DNA from 3 places in the Priestia sp. LL-8 genome. Region 1 is predicted to be linked to each of the others. Evidence: riboswitches for the same ligand, from Rfam matches in the RefSeq annotation. Region 1 holds a riboswitch; each other region holds the start of a gene.
What was found. Region 1 has a riboswitch for lysine ahead of U9R83_RS12555 (amino acid permease). Riboswitches for the same ligand answer to the same signal wherever they lie in the genome.
Positions count from the first base shown of each region.

Region 2: it holds a riboswitch for lysine, as region 1 does, so the genes downstream of both, U9R83_RS23580 (aspartate kinase) here and U9R83_RS12555 (amino acid permease) in region 1, are expected to answer to the same signal.
Region 3: it holds a riboswitch for lysine, as region 1 does, so the genes downstream of both, lysA (diaminopimelate decarboxylase) here and U9R83_RS12555 (amino acid permease) in region 1, are expected to answer to the same signal.

Region 1 covers NZ_JAZAQH010000001.1:2,476,003-2,483,106, reverse strand. Annotated here, with positions in the region: gene U9R83_RS12580 (YqcI/YcgG family protein) at 1-288, shown strand, start outside; gene U9R83_RS12575 (cupin domain-containing protein) at 263-571, shown strand; gene U9R83_RS12570 (cysteine hydrolase family protein) at 593-1,180, shown strand; gene U9R83_RS12565 (GNAT family N-acetyltransferase) at 1,271-1,762, shown strand; gene U9R83_RS12560 (hypothetical protein) at 1,866-2,234, shown strand; gene U9R83_RS12555 (amino acid permease) at 2,271-3,710, opposite strand; lysine riboswitch at 3,813-3,997, opposite strand; TPP riboswitch at 4,172-4,272, shown strand; gene thiT (energy-coupled thiamine transporter ThiT) at 4,305-4,913, shown strand; gene U9R83_RS12545 (ethanolamine ammonia-lyase reactivating factor EutA) at 5,070-6,488, shown strand; gene U9R83_RS12540 (ethanolamine ammonia-lyase subunit EutB) at 6,515-7,104, shown strand, end outside.
Region 2 covers NZ_JAZAQH010000001.1:4,508,379-4,515,482, reverse strand. Annotated here, with positions in the region: gene U9R83_RS23600 (electron transfer flavoprotein subunit beta/FixA family protein) at 1-373, shown strand, start outside; gene U9R83_RS23595 (electron transfer flavoprotein subunit alpha/FixB family protein) at 407-1,387, shown strand; gene trxA (thioredoxin) at 1,704-2,018, shown strand; gene uvrC (excinuclease ABC subunit UvrC) at 2,243-4,009, shown strand; lysine riboswitch at 4,075-4,252, shown strand; gene U9R83_RS23580 (aspartate kinase) at 4,394-5,626, shown strand; gene U9R83_RS23575 (YslB family protein) at 5,678-6,205, opposite strand; gene U9R83_RS23570 (succinate dehydrogenase cytochrome b558 subunit) at 6,695-7,104, shown strand, end outside.
Region 3 covers NZ_JAZAQH010000001.1:2,285,553-2,292,656, forward strand. Annotated here, with positions in the region: gene U9R83_RS11555 (LysR family transcriptional regulator) at 1-841, opposite strand, end outside; gene U9R83_RS11560 (hypothetical protein) at 975-1,160, opposite strand; gene U9R83_RS11565 (hypothetical protein) at 1,311-1,445, opposite strand; gene U9R83_RS11570 (dicarboxylate/amino acid:cation symporter) at 1,584-2,846, opposite strand; gene lysA (diaminopimelate decarboxylase) at 2,899-4,227, opposite strand; lysine riboswitch at 4,373-4,555, opposite strand; gene U9R83_RS11580 (CBO0543 family protein) at 4,622-5,134, opposite strand; gene U9R83_RS11585 (NAD(P)/FAD-dependent oxidoreductase) at 5,472-6,590, shown strand; gene U9R83_RS11590 (YckD family protein) at 6,664-6,978, shown strand.

The DNA.
Region 1 (7,104 bases):
AAAAGCCGTAAGAGCAGAGGATTTATGATTACATTTCAGCCTCGGTGGGTGTTTGAAGGAATGACAGGGGATTCGAAAATAGGGAAGCATGTACAAAAGATCGTTCGCGATCGGTTAAAAACATATGATGACGTAGCAGCTCACCCTGAATTAGGCTGGTATGGGCAGCAGGAAAACCGAGAGTGGAAGCAATATTTTTTACACGATAATAATAACCATACTACCGGACAATGTCCGTTTAAATTAAAAAGGAGTGAGCAGCATGGACGTAAAAAAAGCCTCTATTAAAAAAGGAGTTGGCGGAAAGTTTGAAGAAGTAATTAAAGAACTGCTTCCCGCGTATACTGGATACGTTGAAGTACAGCACGATATTGCTTTTCAAACGCACCCATCTCATACGCATCCAACTGATGAAATTCTTCATATCCTTGAAGGATCTATTCACTTTACAGTTGAACGTGATACGGTTCTATGTCAGGCAGGAGATCGAATACATTTACCGAAACAAACGGTTCATTCGTCAAAAGCTGGTCCTGATGGGTGCACATACGTTATTTCCATTTTAAAATAAAGACGAAAGAAGATGATGCTTATGCTACGTTCCCGGCCAGTGCTGCTGCTTATCGATGTACAAGAAGGGTTTTATTCACCCGAGTGGGGAGAAAGAAACAATTTAGATGCAGAAAAGAATATGCTGACGCTACTGCAAGCATGGAGGCGCCAAGATTATCCTGTCATTCACGTGCAGCATGCATCAGAAAATCCAGATTCTCCTTTACACCCAAGTTCAAAGGGATTTCAGTTTAAAGAAGGATTTGGTCCACAAGAAGATGAATACTTAATTCGTAAACACGTAAACAGCTGCTTCATTGGAACAGAGCTAGATAGCTATTTAAAAGCAAATGGCTATGAGACGCTTATCTTAATAGGACTAACTACTAATCACTGCGTCTCTACGACTGCCCGCATGGCTGGAAATCTAGGGTACAGGACGTACGTTGTGAACGATGCAACGGCTTGTTTTGATTGTATGTCCTACGATGGAAAAACAAGGCTTCCTGCAGAAGATGTACATACATTCGCACTGTCTTCTTTGCACGGAGAGTTTGCAACGGTCGTTTCTACAAAAGAGACACTTCAAGTTCTTCAAACCTTTCAATATGCTCAAAATCATAACTGATGTGCATGCGCACATCGGTTTTTTATGTAGATTATGTTTATTAAAAGAAGTAAAATAAAGATAATTCTATACTATAAGGAGTTTGTACATATGATCATTCGTTATGCTAAAGAAGAAGATTTACCTATGCTTGTTGAAATTTATAATCAGTCCGTTCAAACAAGTGCTGCTACTTTTGACTTAACGCCTGTAACAGTAGAACAAAGAAGGGGCTGGTTTAATAATCATATTAGCAATGAACTCTTTCCGCTTATTGTCGCGGAAAAAGATGGAGTAGTAGCGGGCTATGCTTCGCTTTCTTCTTATCGAGATAAAGAAGCGTACATTCAAACGGTAGAGCTATCGATTTATATTGATAAAAATCAGCAGGGGTATGGCATTGGAAAACAGCTTATGAAGCGGATTTTGGAATTGGCTAAAGAACTCAACCATCACGTTGTCATTTCAGGGATTACAAAAGGGAATGATATCAGTATCAAAATGCATGAGCAATTTAATTTTACATTCTGCGGAGAATTTAAAGAAGTAGGCTGGAAATTTGATCAGTGGCAAGATGTGCTTTTTTATCAGCTTATTTTATAAGATGTATGACACCTTTACACATTGTAACGTTTTAGTTTCATGTGTAAAGGTTATTAAAATAATAAGTCATTTTATTATTTTAATACGAAAGGTGTTAGCTATCATGAATACACATTTTCAATATCAGCATATAAGAGCTATTCCAAAAAGATGGTCCAAAAAAGAACTGCATATCCAGCTGAATAGAATCAAACACAATTCTGAACTATCTACTATAACAGCAGATCCGCTTTTTCATCTGTTACAATGTACTCGTTCGGGCCTTCAAACTAAGCAAGAAATCATAGACTACATCCAAAGCATTCCTACTCATCAACTTCCATCTTTTGTAACCCATTTAAGCAGGTTAATTCAGCATATTTATTATATAGAAGCCGCTGATTACTATAACCGTCCCCTCAAAGGTTATATGCTTGTTATGAAAAAACAGCCCCCCTATATATCGCTTCATTTTGCTGATCAGATCACATAAAAAAAGCTCTCTATTCTTTTGAATAGAGAGCTTTTTTTACTCGTATTTTTTCACTGTTACTTGGCATTCTTTTAACGGAATAAGTTTTGACTTTTTCGTCCATTTGTATCCTAACCAAACAATTAAGAATAAAGGAAGTCCGATATAAGAAACAAGTACACCGTACCAGTCAATCGAATCACCCATAAACGCCGAATAGTTTTGACCTAAAATAACAACAGCACATAAAATAAAGGCAAAGATAGGACCAAACGGGAAAAGTTTTGCATGATATGGAAGTTCACTCAAATCATGACCTTGGGCAACAAATGCTCTTCTAAAACGATAGTGGCTGATTGCAATTCCTAACCAAGCAATAAAACCAGACATACCAGAAGCGTTAAGTAACCATGTGTATACCGCACCGTCTCCAAAAAATGAAGCACCAAATGCAAGTGTACCGACAAGTGCCGTTGCGATTAAGGCATTAACTGGAACGCCTCGTTTATTCACTTTTGCTAAGAACCTTGGTGCTTTTCCATCTTTCGCTAAGTTCCACAGCATACGCGTAGAAGCATACATACCTGAGTTACCAGCAGATAAAACAGCTGTTAAAATAACGGCATTGATAGCCGATGCCGCAAACGCCAGACCTGCTCGTTCGAATATTAGAGTAAACGGACTTACCCGCACATCATCACTTGCTAATGAATCCGCTGTGTATGGAATAAGCATTCCAATAACAAAAATAGCTAAAATATAAAATAACAAGATGCGCCAGAAGACTTGTTTAACTGCGCGAGGAACCGTTTTTTCGGGATCTTCACTTTCTCCAGCCGCGACTCCAAGCAACTCTGTTCCTTGGAATGAAAAACCAGCAGCCATAAAAATACCTAGTACAGTAAAGAATCCACCGTGAATCGGTCCATCACCAAGCGTGAAGTTTTTAAAACCTGGTGCTTCATTGTTAAAGATACCAAAAATCATCATAATACCAATAACTAAAAAGATGATAACCGTTACTACTTTAATTAACGAAAACCAAAATTCAGATTCACCAAATCCTTTTACAGAAAGGTAGTTAAGCCCAAACATAATTAATAAAAACAGGGCACTCCATAAAATAGAAGAAGAGTTTGGGAACCAAAATTTCATAATAAGGGCTCCAGCGGATAATTCAGCTGCAATCGTAATAGCCCAGTTATACCAGTAGTTCCAGCCGAGAGCGAAACCAAAGGATGGATCTACAAAACGAGACGCATACGTACTAAATGAACCAGCTTCAGGCATATAAGCTGCGAGCTCTGCTAGGCTGGTCATCAAAAAGTAAACCATGACGCCAATGATAGCGTAAGCTAAAAGCGCTCCCCCAGGTCCTGCTGTGTGAATTGCTCCACCACTTGCTAGGAATAAGCCGGTTCCGATGGCTCCTCCTAATGAAATCATCGTTAAGTGGCGAGATTTCAACCCACGTTTTAATTCTTGCTGCTCTTGCATAGATAAATACTCCTTTCGAATGTACGGAAAGAGACGGGATAACATAAAAAAAGCCCGCAGTATATGTGCGCGCTTTTAAATCTGAAAACCGCGTCAACCTTCCGTGAAGATAGCTCTTCACATCACTCGCATGATGTGACAGTTCTGTTCCTGTTCGGAGACAGCCCCAGCTTAAATCAACCGAGAAGTGATCTAAACTTCGGCAATTTTTCCTTTCAAGCAACATCCTCAATGTTCTCTGCATTTCCGTTACTTTACTATTAAAAACTGCGACCTCTACCTCATCGATTAGGATGAGGGTTTTTTATATTCAATTGACATAGAAGAAGTATAACAAATACTAAAACGATTGTCATTATAAAAAATAGATTCAGAAAATAGAAACATCTTTGAAATCTCTCGAATCTATTTTGTTACATATGATATAATAAACATTGTCTTTATACTACATAAATATCCAAACGTACCACAGGGGGAGCCGCCGTGCTGAGAGTGAACGAAATGTTCAGACCCTTAGAACCTGTTAGTTAACGCTAGCGCAGGAATGTGGGAATAGTAGCATATATTTGCTTACTCCTGTGTAAACCGTTTGATATGAATGATTCAAAAACAGGAGTGAGAAACGTGAATAAAGCATTACCTTTACAGGCTAAAATTGAAATAGCTATTTTTGCAGCATTGGCACTTCTACTTGACCTTTTGCCTTCCATTAAGATTGCAACGGCTGTAAGTATTTCGTTCTCCATGGTGCCCATTTTTATTATGTGCTTTCGCTGGGGAGTAAAAGGCGGGGCTCTATCTGGTCTATTATGGGGGCTTTTGCAGTTAGCGACAGGAACGGCTTATATTTTAACAGCGCTACAAACATTTATTGAATATATTGTGGCTTTTGCTTTTATAGGTTTTGGAGGTATTTTTTCACAATCTATTAAAACAAATTTAGCTACCAATAACAGATCAAAAGCTTTTGTTTTGATTGTTTTATCCCTTATTATCGGAAGCTTCGCACGTTATTTCTGGCACTTTATTGCTGGTATTATTTTCTGGGGATCGTACGCACCAAAAGGTATGTCCGCTCTGTGGTATTCTTTTTCAATGAACGGTATTTCAATGGTAGGGTCACTAATAGCCTGCTTAGTCATTCTTTCATTGTTAATTCCATCGGCATCAAGAATGATTGTAACTAAATCACATTCATCATAAGAAAAAAGACTAAATCTACCAAGATTTAGTCTTTTTTGTCATTTGTCACCTTTCTTTACACAAAAGTGTGTCAGGTTTGATAACATAGTTAGTGAAATATTCAAAAAACTGTTTTATGATAGTCAACATATTCAAACGAGATAAAGGATTGATAGCATGCTACAGAAATGGATCACGAGCATAGGTTTAGATATTGGAACAAGTACAACAAAACTGATTGTAAGCAAGCTGTTAATAGCAAATCAACAAAATCAGTTTACGCTGCCAGGCTGTCAAATTATTGATCGTCAAGTAACGTATGCAAGTTCTATCTATACCACACCTATGCTAAACGAGGTTGAAATCGATGTTCAACGATTAACGGTACTACTAGAACAAGAGTACAAGAATGCAGAAATCTCCTTATATCAAGTGGAGGCGGGCGCTGTGATCATCACAGGAGAAACTGCTAGAAAGCAAAATGCAGAAACTATCGTTCACTATCTAGCCGAACATGCTGGAGATTTTGTTGTTGCAACAGCCGGTGCTGACTTGGAAGGAATATTGGCGGCAAAAGGATCAGGAGCAATCCAACATTCCGCTGAAACAAATGCAGTAATTGCCAATATTGATGTAGGAGGAGGCACCGCTAACATCGCTTTATGTCAAAACGGAAAAGTGATCGAAACGTTTACGCTGCATGTAGGTGGAAGATTAATTCGGCTGAATTCAGACGGCTTTGTTACCTACGTTTCACCTTATTTAACTGAATTTTTAAAAAATAATTCTTTAATACTGCGAGAAGGTGAAAAAGCAACATTTGAAAAACTCTCGTCTATCTGTCAATTACTAGCTGAAGAAACCGTGAATTATGTAAGAGCACTAATTCAAACCTCTTCGCTGCTCGTTTCTCCTCATACAAGATCTTCTATCCAACCAGAAACAATTATGATTTCAGGAGGGGTAGGAGCAATGATGGAGAAGCAAAAGCCGAAAACAGTGAGGGAAGTGGCTGTACATGGAGACATTGGTCCTCTGCTAGCGTATCAGTTTCAATCCATACACGTATCTCAAGCCGCTGAAACAACGCGCGCTACTGTCATTGGGGCTGGCATGCAAAATACAGAAGTTAGCGGATCAACCGTATACATTAAGTCTAAAAAACTGCCGCTGAAAAACATTCCGATTATAGAAATACCTGTACAGCCAGAGGAGGAGTGGAATCCGCAGCTGTTTCAAGAAAGAGCTCGAGCGTCATGCATGCAGGCTTCAACTATTTTCAGCGCAGAAGATCCTCCCGTTGCTATTGCTTTATCGCATTTTCCTTACTGCAGCTATAAGATGCTTCAAGAATTAGCAAAAGTAATAAGCGCTGAATTTGGTGCTTGTTTTAAGGGAGCTAAGTGCCTCGTTGTTTTATGCGAGCAAGATATTGCAAAAGCCTTAGGACAAGCACTAGCCAAACAGAAGAAAGAATTAGAAATTATTTGTTTAGATCAAATTGATTTTACACACGGAGATTACATCGATTTAGGGTTACCAGTAGCTGGAGAAGCAATCTCCGTTTCCGTTAAAACGCTCGCTTTTTCATCCTAATCCACTAAATATACAAGGAGGAAACGATGTTTAAAACTACACGATTATTAGGAGAAACATTTTCATTTTATAGCTTAAAAGAAATCATGGCCAAAGCAAACGAAGAACGTTCTGGAGATCAGCTAGCAGGAATTAGCGCCGAGTCAATGAAAGAACGAATGGCAGCCAAACAAGTTCTAGCTGATATCACACTTGCTGATATTCGAAATTACCCGCTGCTAAGCGCAGATGAAGACAACGTCTCGGCAATAATCGAAAGTCAGATCGATTCATCGGCTTACGACATTATAAAAAACTGGACGGTAGCAGATTTGCGAGAATATATTTTATCTGATCAGCATAGCGGAGAAGACCTTCTTGCACTTAGCAAAGGATTAAGCAGCGAAATGATTGCGGCAGCTACTAAAATTATGTCCAATTTAGATTTAATTCAAGGAGCTGCCAAGATAGAAGTGCAAACTACTTGCCAAACGACTATCGGCCAAAAAGGAGTATTGGCTTCTCGGGCCCAGCCTAATCATCCTTCAGATAACTTAAAAGGAATGAGAGCATCTCTATACGAAGCGTTAAGCTATGGAATTGGAGATGCGGTTATTGGAATTAACCCCGTTATTGA
Region 2 (7,104 bases), 2.0 Mb from region 1:
GTTAGAAATCCCTTATATTACGACCATTACAAAATTGGATATCGAAGGCGAAAAAGTGACTGTTGTACGAGATGTGGAAGGTGATTCCGAGGTTATTGAAACGTCGCTTCCTCTTTTAGTAACAGCTCAGCAAGGACTTAACGAACCTCGCTATCCATCTCTTCCAGGGATTATGAAAGCGAAGAAGAAACCGTTGGTTGAAGTGGAATTAGACGATTTAGATTTAGATGAAGATGATGTAGAAGCAAAAACAAAGACAATTGAAATTTATTTACCACCGAAAAAAGATGCAGGGCGCGTATTACAAGGAGATATAAAAGATCAAGTAACAGAACTGGTCAATTTACTGCATAAGGAAGCAAAAGTCATTTAATAAGTCAAAAGTCAAAACAATGGGGGTATTGTAATGGGACGCAAAGTGTTAGTTCTTGGAGAAGCACGTGATGGGGGATTACGAAACGTATCGTTTGAGGCGATTTCCGCAGCGTCTACTGTAGCTGACGGGGGAGAAATTGTTGCAGCGTTAGTAGGAAAGGACGTAAAAGTTTTAAGTGAAGAACTTATTGCGTACGGAGCGAATAAAGTTGTTGTGACGGAGCATGAAGATTTAGCTGCTTACACATCAGATGGTTACGCTCAGGCGTTATTAGCCATCATTGAAAGTGAACAGCCTGAAGCTATCGTATTTGGACATACGGCTCTTGGCAAAGACTTAGCGCCAAAGCTGGCAGCTCGATTAGACAAAGGACTTATCTCCGATGTGACGGATGTAGAAGTTGGAGGGGATCAAGTAGTCTTCACTCGCCCAATTTATTCTGGTAAAGCATTTGAAAAGAAAATTATGACCGATGCTTTTACGTTTGTCACGATTCGTCCAAATAACATTTCACCGCTCGCAAAAGATGAGGGACGTACAGGCGATGTAGAGGATTTAAATGTTGAAATCAAAAACTTGCGTACCGTTGTAAAAGAAGTTGTACGTAAAGCAACACAAGGGGTTGATTTATCCGAAGCAAAAGTTGTGATTGCAGGTGGTCGAGGTGTAAAAAGCACGGAAGGTTTTGGACCTCTCCAAGAACTAGCGGACGTGTTAAATGGAGCTGTTGGAGCGTCTCGCGGAGCGTGCGATGCAGATTACTGCGACTATTCTCTTCAAATCGGTCAGACGGGCAAAGTAGTCACACCAGATTTATACATTGCCTGCGGAATTTCAGGTGCTATTCAGCATTTGGCCGGCATGTCAAATTCAAAAATTATTGTTGCCATTAATAAAGATCCTGAAGCGAACATTTTTAAAGTCGCCGATTACGGAATCGTTGGTGATTTATTTGAAGTAGTTCCCCTTCTAACAGAAGAATTTAAAAAGCTGAAGGTACAGTCTGCGTAAGAGGCTGGGACAAACGTATTTTAGACGAAATGAAGAACGAACCATTGATCAAGATGTTTGATTAGTGGTTCGTTTTTTTTGTTAGGGTAAATGTAGGTTTCATGTGTGTAGGTCTTTCTAGCAGTTGATTGCATTCATTTCGTTATGCCTCAACCTCATGGAAAACGCAATTTTCTACACATATTTTTAGGCAAATTGTACAAACTAGAGCGGAGAATAAACAGTATAAATGTAAGCAAAAAGTTAGCAAACCTTATTTGAAGGTGATATACTGTGAGTAGAATTTGGATATTGCATATATTTAGGAGGAATTAAAATGGCTATTGCACATGCTACAGATAAAAACTTTACAGATGAAATTAAATCAGGCCTAGTGCTTGTTGACTTTTGGGCACCATGGTGCGGACCTTGTAAAATGATTGCTCCAGTTCTTGAGGAAATTGATGGCGAACTTAACGATAAAGTTAAAATCGTGAAAGTAGACGTTGATGAAAACCAAGAAACAGCTGGAAAATTTGGTGTTATGAGTATCCCAACTTTAGTATTATTTAAAGATGGAGAGAAAGTTGACCAAGTAGTTGGTTTCCAACCAAAAGAAGCATTAACAGAATTAATTAATAAACACGCGTAAGTCAAAACCTAGCTCAGGCTAGGTTTTTTCTTTTTCTCCACTTTTTCTCTTTTGGGAATACTTTTATTTAGCGAATATGCGTTCGTTTGTTTTATACTAGATGTAAGGAACACCGTCATAAATCCGGCTTATGTGCATTTATTGTAAAGCAGGAAAGAATGTAGGTTACGCTTCATAAGCGAATGTATAGATGGACAGAGTAAGAGAAGAGGAAGGAGAAAAGTATGAATGATTATTTAAAAGAAAAGCTGGCTATTTTACCTGATCAGCCCGGCTGTTACTTGATGAAAGATAAATATGGAACGGTCATTTACGTAGGAAAAGCAAAAGTATTAAAAAATCGAGTACGCTCCTACTTTACCGGATCTCATGATGGAAAGACCCTTCGACTTGTAAACGACATTGTCGATTTTGAATATATCGTCACATCTTCTAATTTAGAAGCGCTTATTTTAGAAATGAATTTAATTAAAAAGCATGATCCAAAATATAACATCATGCTTAAAGATGATAAGGGCTATCCCTTTATTAAGATTACAGCTGAAAAACAGCCCCGGCTTGTTATTACAAGAAAAATAAAAAAAGATAAAGGAAAATACTTCGGTCCTTACCCTAACGTTCAAGCTGCAAATGAAACAAAGCGGCTTCTTGATCGCATTTATCCATTAAGAAAGTGCTCTACCATGCCAGACAGACCTTGTTTGTATTACCATATCGGGCAATGTCTAGCTCCTTGCGTAAAAGAAGTAAAAGAAGAGCAAAACAAACAAATTATTGAAAATATCACGCGGTTTTTAAATGGTGGATATGAGCATGTCAAAACAGAGTTAACTGAAAAAATGTTAAAAGCTTCAGAAGAACTTGACTTTGAACGGGCTAAAGAATATCGAGATCAAATTGCTCATATCGAAGCGACAATGGAAAAGCAAAAAGTAACGTTTAATGATTTTGTTAATCGAGATGTGTTTGGCTATTCTTATGATAAAGGCTGGATGTGTGTTCAAGTTTTCTTTATTCGCCAAGGGAAATTAATTGAGCGAGAAGTTTCTATGTTTCCTTTTTATAAAGAGCCAGAAGAAGATTTCTTAACTTTTATCGGTCAGTTTTATGCCAAAAATATTAAGCCAAAAGAAGTGATGGTTCCAGCAACGATTGATGCAGAGTTAGCTGAGAAATTAGTAGAAGTAGAGGTTCAGCATCCAAAACGAGGCAAAAAGAAAGAATTAGTAGAACTTGCGTGTAAAAATGCAAAAATTGCGCTCGGTGAAAAATTCTATTTAATTGAACGAGATGAAGAGCGCACGGTTGGCGCAGTTGAACGGTTAGGAGAAGAGCTTGGAATTGCCGCTCCTTATCGGATTGAAGCATTTGATAACTCAAATATTCAAGGAACAGACCCAGTTTCTGCGATGATTGTTTTTGTTGATGGGAAACCAGAAAAAAAAGAATATCGTAAATATAAAATTAAGACCGTAAAGGGACCAGATGATTACAGTTCCATGAGAGAAGTCGTTCGCAGACGGTATTCCAGAGCGTTAAAAGAAGGTCTTCCGCTCCCGGATTTAATTGTTGTAGATGGAGGCAAAGGGCATTTAGCTGCGGTACAGGATGTTCTCGAAAATGAATTGGGACTTTTAGTACCTACAGCAGGTCTTGTCAAAGATGATAAGCACAGAACTTCGAATCTGATGATTGGCGAGCCTCCTCAAATCATACCGCTTGAACGCAATAGTCAAGAATTTTATTTGCTTCAGCGAATTCAAGATGAAGTTCACCGCTTTGCGATTACCTTCCATCGTCAAGTGCGCTCTAAGTCCGCTTTTCAGTCAGTTCTGGACGACATTGCCGGAGTGGGAGAAAAGCGTAAAAAAGCTTTGTTAAAGCATTTTGGTTCGGTGAAAAAATTGAAAGAAGCAACGGTTGAAGATATTCGAAATTCAGGTGTTCCTCAAAACATTGCTGAAAAGATTTATGAAACATTGCAAAAATAGTCTTGAAATAATAGAAAATATTTGATAAGCTATTAACTAATTTCATACGACACTTCATCAAATGAAGTGAAGATAGAGGTGCAAATTTAATCAGTACGTATCAGGAAGGGTATGAGCCCTTATGAATGATGCGGAAAGGGAAATTTGCCGAAGTGAACATTACCTCATAGTAATGATTGCTGGTTCTGCGTTGAACAAACGTAGGATTGTCAAGATGTAGATTCTTGGAGAGCTATCTCACGGCAGTGGACGGTTATGTTTTATAATTTTCGTTCGTTAAGCAATGAGAGCTCATCTCATTGCTTTTTTTATTGTCTGAGTAAAAAAATTTAGCTTCTCATCATCCTGCATATGCAAATTTATTGAAAAGGAATGAACAAAATTATGGCATTAATCGTTCAAAAATTTGGTGGAACATCTGTTGGTTCTGTTGAACGTATTCAACATGTAGCAAATCGTGTTATTCAAGAAGCAGAGCGCGGTAACCAAGTAGTCGTTGTTGTATCGGCAATGGGCAAAACAACAGATGCGCTGGTGAAATTAGCAAGTGATATTACGGACAGTCCAAGCAAACGCGAAATGGATATGCTTCTTACAACTGGAGAACAAGTGACGATTTCACTGCTAACAATGGCTCTTCAATGCAAAGGATATGAAGCAACTTCGCTAACAGGTTGGCAAGCTGGTATCCAGACAGAAGCAGTTCACAGCAATGCACGAATCCAGCACATTGACACGACTCGCATTCAAAGTCAATTAGATAGAGGTCGAATCGTAGTAGTAGCTGGATTCCAAGGCTGTTCAGAAGATGGAAGCATTACCACATTAGGTCGAGGCGGCTCTGACACGACGGCAGTAGCTCTTGCCGCGGCACTAAAAGCTGCAAAATGTGATATTTATACAGACGTAACAGGAGTGTTTACGACAGATCCGCGCTATGTAGAAGATGCTCGTAAGCTTCACTCTATTTCATATGACGAAATGTTAGAATTAGCTAATTTGGGAGCAGGGGTGCTGCATCCGCGCGCTGTTGAGTTTGCAAAAAATTATCAGGTACCGCTAGAAGTGCGTTCAAGCTTAGAAAACGAGAATGGAACGATTGTTGAGGAGGAAGTTTCAATGGAACAAAACTTAGTCGTAAGAGGAATTGCGTTTGAAGACAATATTTCACGGGTGACAATTGAAGGGTTAAACAACGAGTTACAAACTCTTTCTACTATTTTTACAGCATTAGCAAAAGAACAGTTAAATGTGGATATTATTATTCAAAACGTAACGGCTAATAATCGTTTATCTATCTCATTTTCTATTAAAACTGTAGACGTAGACGCCGCTCTTGTCGTCTTAAAAGAGTATAAATCTACTTTGGGCTATACGCGTATTGAACATGAAAGCGGTCTGGCTAAAGTATCGATTGTCGGCTCTGGCATGATTTCTAATCCAGGCGTTGCAGCGGAAATGTTTGAAGTGCTGGCAGGAGAGAAAATTGAAGTGAAGATGGTCAGCACGTCTGAAATTAAAGTATCTACAGTTGTACCGCATGCTGATATGGTAAAAGCTGTTGAGACGCTTCACGTAGCATTTGAATTAGAAGAGCAGCAGGCAGTGCAAGTATAAAGAAGAGAAAAAAGACGTGGTATCTCCACGTCTTTTATATATAGGTATTTCCTACTTTTTATAACGCTCCGCACGTGTTTCGGTAGGTAAGATATCTTTTCTGTCCCACTGCACGGAAATCAGCACTTTTCCGTTCTTTTCTTTAGGTGTTAAGTAGGCTTCTGTTAGGCAGTTGTTTTGACGCTGAATCTGTTCAGCCACAAATCCTGACTCAAGATGAAACGAACAAGTTTCCTGCTGAAATCTTTTGCTGACCACATCACCTGATAACTCAAGCTCTAGTGAATATTTATCTTTTTTTGCAAGCGTCAGTGTTCCCCAGGAAGCTGCTTTAAAAAAAGCAACGATTTCATCCATTGTATTTAATGGGTATTTCCGCGCAAGGTGTTTTCCTGCCCAGTATGAAATGGTATTCGTTTCGTCTCCAAGAAGCTCTGGAATTAACACGTCACGCAAAAGGCTGTATCCGAAATATGAAACGTGATCAAGAGCTCTCTCTGTTTCAGCTGTGACATTAGGTTCTGATGTTTCCATCGTCTCTTCAAGTTCTTGCTGTGATTCTGTTTGTAAATTGCTCATGCTTTCCCCTCTTTCTTTACTACTATTATATACAAATATAAAAAACCTCTCACGCATTTTTTAAATAAAATGTAAGAGGATCTTTATTATGGTAAAAAGAGTTAGATGTAAAGATGAAAAATCCATAATATACCTTTTAAAAGGGTACTTTTACCTGTGTAAATGTTTTGTGAACTTGTTTACAATAAAAGTGTAAAGTAAACGCTTACTTAATTGTGGCAAGCGATATTATAATAGAAAGAAAAAATCTTTAACATCAATGCAGTAAGCGTTAACAAATATAAAATTTTATAAATTTATATTTTATAGAAGATTTAAACATCTTGCCTTGACGCTCTTAATCGATGGGAGTAAAATTAACCTGTCACATACTTTATTAGGAAATGCAAAGGTTTTCATTTCCTGTATTCACGATTAATCTATTTGTCTAGTGGGAGTAAGAAAGTTCTTCACAAACTATGTTCATTTAACTAAGGGGGGTCTACGCAGATGGCGGCAAACAGAGAGTTTCAATATCGGAGAATCCATTCACTACTTGGAGTAATACCAATCGGGATTTTCTTAACACAGCATTTAGTTGTGAATCATTTCGCGACAAAGGGAGAAGAATCATTTAATCAAGCAGCTCACTTCATGGAGAGCTTACCTTTCCGCTATGCTCTAGAAATTTTCATTATTTTCTTACCAATCGTTTTTCATGCAATATACGGTCTTTACATCGCATTCACTGCTAAAACAAACGTTAACAACTATGGATTTTTCCGTAACTGGATGTTTATCCTTCAGCGTGTTTCAGGTGTAATCACACTTATCTTCATCACATGGCACGTATGGGAAACCAGAATACAAGCTGCGCTTGGAAAAGAAGTAGATTTTCAAATGATGGAACGAATTTTAAG
Region 3 (7,104 bases), 190 kb from region 1:
AACTGTAGCGTTCTTTTAACAGAATAATTCCAAGTTCCCACATCATTTCAGGATCTGCAATAGGTATGGTAATAATATTGGGATCTTTCACTTTGGCATAAAGCGATTCGGGTAAAATAGCAATACCTAGTTCTGCCGCTGTTAATTCAATAATTAAATCCCATTGAGAACTTTTATACGCGATAGAAGGCACAAAGCCTGATTTTAAAGCATCTTGAATTAACCGGTCGTGCAGCGTAAATTCTTCACTGAACATAATGAATTTTTCGTGTTCCAGTTCTTTCATCCAGACGGAAGCACGTTTCGCTAAAGGATGGTTTTTATGGGCGTATAAAAGGAATCTCTCCTTAACGAACGGGTATACGTGAAAATGCTCATCATGACCGCTTGTGAGAGGAAGCATAACGATCCCCATATCTACGCCAGCCTCTTCCACAAGTGCTTCAATTTTTTTTGCTCCAAATTCAATAAGTTCTAGAGATACTTTAGGGTATTGATTATTAAATGCTTTTGCAATCTTCGGGAAAAACAAGGTCCCGATGAGCGGAGGGACTCCCATCTTGATTTGCCCTGTTTGCAAGTTCATCAAATCTCCCAACAAGTGAGGCATGTCTTTTAACACCGACAGAGCTTTAGCTGCTTGGTGATACACAACTTCTCCTGCATCCGTTAGCTTTAATTCTCTTGTCGAACGATCAAGAAGCTCAAATCCTAGTTCATTTTCTACTTTTTTGACGGCTTTACTTAAAGCCGTTTGTGACAAATGAACTTGCAGCGCTGCCTTTGTAAAATTTTTATGATTCGCTACCTCTATAAAGTATTCTAAGTCTCTGATTTCCATGTGAAACTCCATTTCTGCAAACTGCTTATCCTTTTTCTTTACTCTTTATTTTAACTATTAAATTATTTACTGTAAATGCGCTGATTAAAAAGGGGGGTCTATCCAATGAATAAAAACGAGGAAAGGAAGTGAACTAAAGTTTCTGCCGAAGTTGATTTATAAAACGAATACTCTTTTTATAGAGAAACATAGATTTTGCTACTAGCTGATGAGGGATATAAAGATTTTTGCCTGTACGTTCGGGCAAAAATGCAAAACTTATCAAAATAACTGAAAGCCCAAAGGCTGCGGCGGTAATCTCTAGCCAAGAAAACATCATATCATTCCTCCTTTTACAAACCTATTAATAGAATATGTAAAAGTTTGAAAGGAGGTTGTACGATAGACCTATAACGAGCGGCGTAATGAAGCTCTCTCTCAAAATAAAATGACGTTAAAGAACGCAGGCGCTGCGCTCTTTAACGTCATTTTATTTTCGCTCTTCAGCTTGATGCTCTTGTTTGTTTTGCTCAGTTAGACGTTTTTGATGAGCTTTTGTTTCTGCACTTACGTGATTCGCATCATTCGGTTGATTCTTCTTTGAACCTCCTGCAGCGTTACTCATTAGACGACACCTCCAGTCCGGTTATGAAACATACCTATAGAATGTGCGTATTTACAGACTTTATACACCGCTATCGATATTACTGGACACGAAAAAAGCAAAGGGAGAGTCACTAAGACTGTTCCCTTTGCTTTTTTACTAGGCGACTTTATCGGTGGTGATAATTTTGTTAATCCAGTCTTTTCCTTCTGTAAACCTTGTAACAAGCATCGCTGTTACTGTATTTCCCGTACTATTTAACAGGGTAGCAGGGGCGTCAATAATCGTGGAAATGACGGCAATAATGGGCAGAACTTCTGGCGAAAATCCGTAAATTGTAATGATTAACATTTCGCCAATCATACCGCCTCCAGGGATTGCTCCCATTACAGCTCCAACTAAAAAGGCTACGCCTAAAATACTCAAAATGCTCGTAGCAGACGTCATATCTTTTCCAAACAAACTGAATAAGAAAACAATTTTTAGAATACCCCCGATAACAGAACCATCTTTATGCGTGTTTGCTCCTAATGGAATCACCGTTTCAGCAATATCAAGTGGCACACCCATTTTCTTTGTTGCATCTAAATTGACTGGAATAGATGCAGCAGAAGAACAGGTAGCAATAGCGGTGATAGAAGGAGCAGCTGCATTTTTCCAGAACAGTTTAATTCCTGCTTTACCGCCAGCAATCCATGCGTATAGCGTAAAAAAGCCGAAATAGTAAACGATTGCAATTAATAAATAAAGAATAAATGCTCTAGCGTACCCTTGTAAGATCTTTGGTCCTAGTTCTCCTACTACAGTAGCAAAATAGCACCCTAAACCAATTGGAGCATAGTACATCACAATTTTAACAACCTTCATCGATACTTCTTGACCCGAAGTCAGAAATTTTGCCATGGGCTGTCCTTTTTCACCAGCCATCGTAGTAGCAATACCGAAAATGACGGCAAAGACAATTAATTGTAAAATATGCTCTTTCGAAAACAACTGAACAAAATCAGGTACAGTAAATGTGCCAACAAGCTGAGTTAAAAGCGTCATTTTTTCAGCTGTATTTTCACTGTCACCCATCAATTCTTTAATGGCAGAAGTATCTACGTTGTGCAGCGGATTGTAAAGTGATGCGCCTAAAAAGCCTAGAACGGCTGAAACAGCAGCAGTGGCGACAAACACAACGGCAATGCCTAGCATAATTTTACCAAGACGTTTCATTTCGTTCATGTTTGCGATTGCCGAAGCAACACTAAAAAAGACAAGGGGAATGATAATCATGAACATTAAATTAAGAAACAAATCACCAAAGGGCTTTACGACTGCCACATCGGGCCCGATAGCATATCCTGCTATCCCGCCAATTAAAATAGCGAGAAGCAGAATAAGCGATGATCTGTACGTTTTAAATACACTTAAAACCATAGTTAAATTTCCTCCAAACAACAATAGCTTCTTTACTACGCAAGAACAGCTATCATTTGCTCATTGCATACGTAGTAACGACTGGCTTTACATCTTTACGCACCAAATCTTCGTATGTTTCTCGCTCTACAGCAAGACGAGCTTCTCCATTTTTTACAAATACAACAGCAGGGCGCGGAATACGGTTGTAATTGCTAGCCATTGAATAGTTGTAGGCACCTGTAGAGGACACTGCTAATAAATCTCCTTGATTAACGCGCGGTAAATCGATATCCCAAATAAGCATATCTCCTGATTCACAGCATTTCCCCGCAATTGATACTGTTTCATCTTTTTTATCCGTCACTCTATTAGCCAAGACAGCTTCATGTTTTGCATCGTAAAGGGCAGGGCGGATATTATCGGTCATACCGCCGTCAATTCCTACGTATTTACGTACACCTGGAATCTCCTTCGTTGAGCCAATTGTATAAAGCGTTGTACCCGCTTCTCCTACGATGCTTCTTCCAGGCTCAATCCAGACTTCTGGAAGGGTATAATTCTGTTCAGTTAATGTACGGCTTAGTTTTTCTGTCAGTGCATCTACATAATACTCAACTGGAAGAGGAGAGTCGCTTTCGGTATAACGAATACCAAAACCACCACCTACGTTTAAAACTTTTACTTCAAACTCCATTTTATCACGAATACTGAATAAAAAATCAGTTAAAATATCAATGGCGCGAGAAAAACCATCTACTTCAAAAATTTGTGAACCAATATGACAATGAATGCCTAAAAGATCGTAGTAAGGTTTTTCTAATGCAGAACTTACCGCTTTCATAGCCTGGTCATTGGAAAGACCAAATCCAAACTTGGAGTCTTCCTGTCCGGTCATAATATACTCATGTGTGTGGGCTTCAATCCCTGGAGTAACACGCAGAAGAATAGATGCTTTCTGTTTACGCTCAGCTGCTAAGGCATGCAAAACTTCAAGTTCGGTGAAGTTATCCACAACAAAACAGCCAATATTCGCATCAAGAGCCATTTCAATTTCTTCAATCGTTTTGTTATTTCCGTGAAAATGAATGCGTTCAGCTGGATATCCAGCTTCAAGAGCTGTAAATAGTTCGCCTCCTGAGACCACATCTAATGACATATCAAGCTTCGTTAAAAGGCTAGCCATTTCCATACAAAGAAACGCTTTCCCTGCATAGGCGATTTGATATGAAAATCCGCTTCTTTGAAAGGCTGAATGGAAGGCCTTGCATTTCGTCTCAATTAATTCTTGATCGTAGATGTATAGGGGAGTGCCGTATTGTTTTTTCAGTTCGACCGTATCGCACTGCCCAATTTCTAAATGATTGCTGCTGTTAATTTTACTCGTTCCATGTAAGTACATAATCCGTATCCCTCCATTTAAATCATTCAACTATAACTTTGAACTTTGATGGTCAGTAGAAAAACACAAAAAAGACCCGTGAAGTGATGTTCACGCGTCTTGGTTTCATAATAATAAAGTATTATTACATTCTAGGCATCAACATCTCTTCAATAGCTCTCCACAAACCAAATGGTTTGTGACAGCTCAGCATTTATTCAATACTGAACCAGTATATGAACACAATGGATGTTTATATACTTCGGCACGAAATCCCTTTTACTTATCTTCACAGACTCCATTAGTCTCCAATAAGTGACTCTTGATTTCATGCACCTCTATTCTCAGAGAGGAAAATTATATTTAAATGTAATTCCTATTATATTTCTTTTTCCGCTGTCTAGTCAATGAAAAATTAAGGCATAGGAATATCAAAAAAAATAAATAAAAAAGCTATGAAGCTTCCAGATAAAATCCAAGCAGCCAGCGCTGTCTTCTGATGAATGACTAAAAGTGAGAACGTGACAATATTGAAGAGAAAAGAACACAGCAGCGACCATCCATAATGATGAGTGATACTGTGATTAACATAAGCAATGAACTCAATCACAGTAAATAAAAGCGCCCACAAAAGAATCCACCACAGCCGGCCGCTTACATGCAGCGGCAGCCTTCCTAAAAAAACCGGTATAACAAACGGATAAATAATTAAGGTTATTCCAAGGGAAACCATTAGGTGATCGGGTAGAAAAAGGTGATCAATACCAACAGGGTGAAATACCCATACGCGGTGATGAAACAGCAGCACTTCATAAAGCAAATTCCCCGTGACCCAAAACAGCAAAGTAGGATAGTATTCTTGATACCTTCGCCACTTACCAAATAGTAAACCAAGAATGATGAAAAATAATACAAATGAAGATTGCATACGCTCTCCTTAAAATAATGGTTATTTCTTTTTATTTACATATTATAGAAATTTTATTCTCTCCGCTTTTATTCAGAAACTATAATAGAAAAGCCGTAAGCAGCATCGTTAAAGACGTACTACCACTATTTATGACTGTCTTCACCCTGCTATAATCTCCGTAAAAGAACTTCTAACGCTTTTGTTTACGAAATGAAGGGAGCTATATGTCAAAGTCAGCAAGACGTAAAAGTAAGCTCAAAATAGCTTCGCCTAGTATGTGGCTTCTTTTTTTGCTATGCTAAAATTGCATACATGTAGCATGAGAATACTAGAAGAAGGAAAAGGGTGTTTTGGTATGAAAACATACATCGTAGTTGGAGCTGGGATACTTGGAGCTTCTACAGCATATCATTTAGCAAAAGCAGGAGCAGATGTGACATTGATAGATCGCCAGGATGCTGGTCAAGCTACTGATGCAGCAGCAGGAATTGTTTGTCCATGGCTTTCGCAGCGTCGAAATAAAGCATGGTACCGCTTAGCAAAAGGCGGCGCTAAGTACTATCAAACATTAATTCAGCAATTAGAAGAAGATGGAGAAACGGATACGGGATATAAGCGAGTAGGAGCAATTAGCTTACATACTGATGAACAAAAGCTTAAAAAAATGGAAGAAAGAGCATATAAGCGTCGGGAAGAAGCTCCCGAAATAGGCGAAATTACACGTTTATCTGCTAAAGAAACACAGGCTTTGTTTCCGGTTCTTTCGGAAGAATACAGTTCAGTTCATATTAGTGGAGCCGCTCGTGTTAACGGAAGAGCTCTTCGAAACGCACTTGTGAATGCAGCGAAGAAAAACGGTGCAAAAATAATAGAAGGAAACGCAGAACTACTTTATGAAAATAATCAAGTAACGGGCGTTTCCGTAAATGGACAAACCCTTCTAGCAAGTACAACAATCGTGACAGCAGGAGCGTGGGCAAATCAATTACTAGAGCCTCTTGGAGTAAAATTTTTAGCAAGCTTTCAAAAAGCGCAAATTGTCCACTTGCATCTCTCTGATTTAGATACAAAAGACTGGCCCGTTGTGATGCCTCCAAGCGACCAATATATTCTTTCGTTTGAACAAGGTCAAATTGTTATTGGAGCAACACATGAAAACGAAACGGGTTATGACTTGAGAGTAACTGCTGGGGGACTTCATGAAATTTTTTCAAAGGCCTTATCAATTGCTCCCGGCTTAACAGAAAGCACAGTCTTAGAAACAAGGGTAGGGTTTCGACCATTTACTCCAGGCTTCTTGCCAGTCATTGGGGCTCTTCCGGCTTACGAAGGAATACTAGTGGCGAATGGTCTCGGAGCTTCAGGCTTAACGTCGGGTCCTTATCTTGGTTCGGAGCTTGCTAAATTAGCACTTGAAATGGAAATGGAAATTGATCTTAGCGACTATGATGTAAGAGGAGCTATCGAGTCTTAAGCAAACAGAATGAATGAAAACAAATAGAAGTTCGCAAACTATAGCTACTATAGGATGAAAGGAAGTAGATTGTTTGCGAAAGGTTATGATAAGTGCAGCAGCAGCTTTTTTATTTATGAGCGCGACGCCTGTATTAGCAGAAAACAATCCTCAGCCAGAAACAAAAGACGTGCAGCTGACGTCTCAGCAAAAGCAGGAATTGTCCGTGCTGTACAAAGAAATGCTAGCAAAAAAGAAAGAAATACTTTCAAAATATGTGGAGTACGGCGTGCTAAGCAAAACGGAGAGTCAAAACATTTCTTCACATATGGAAAATCGCTATCAGCATATGGAGAAAAATGGTTTTGTGCCGAAGCGACACTGTCATAAAATGCATCATTCAAAGTAATTCATATTCACATAAAAAATCGCCTTTACAGGCGTTTTTTTTATGTGAATGAATGGAAAATATCCGCTTCTTTATCTAGTAAATTCTAAAATCCTCATGTAAAATTAAGAGAATGAGAACGAGTAG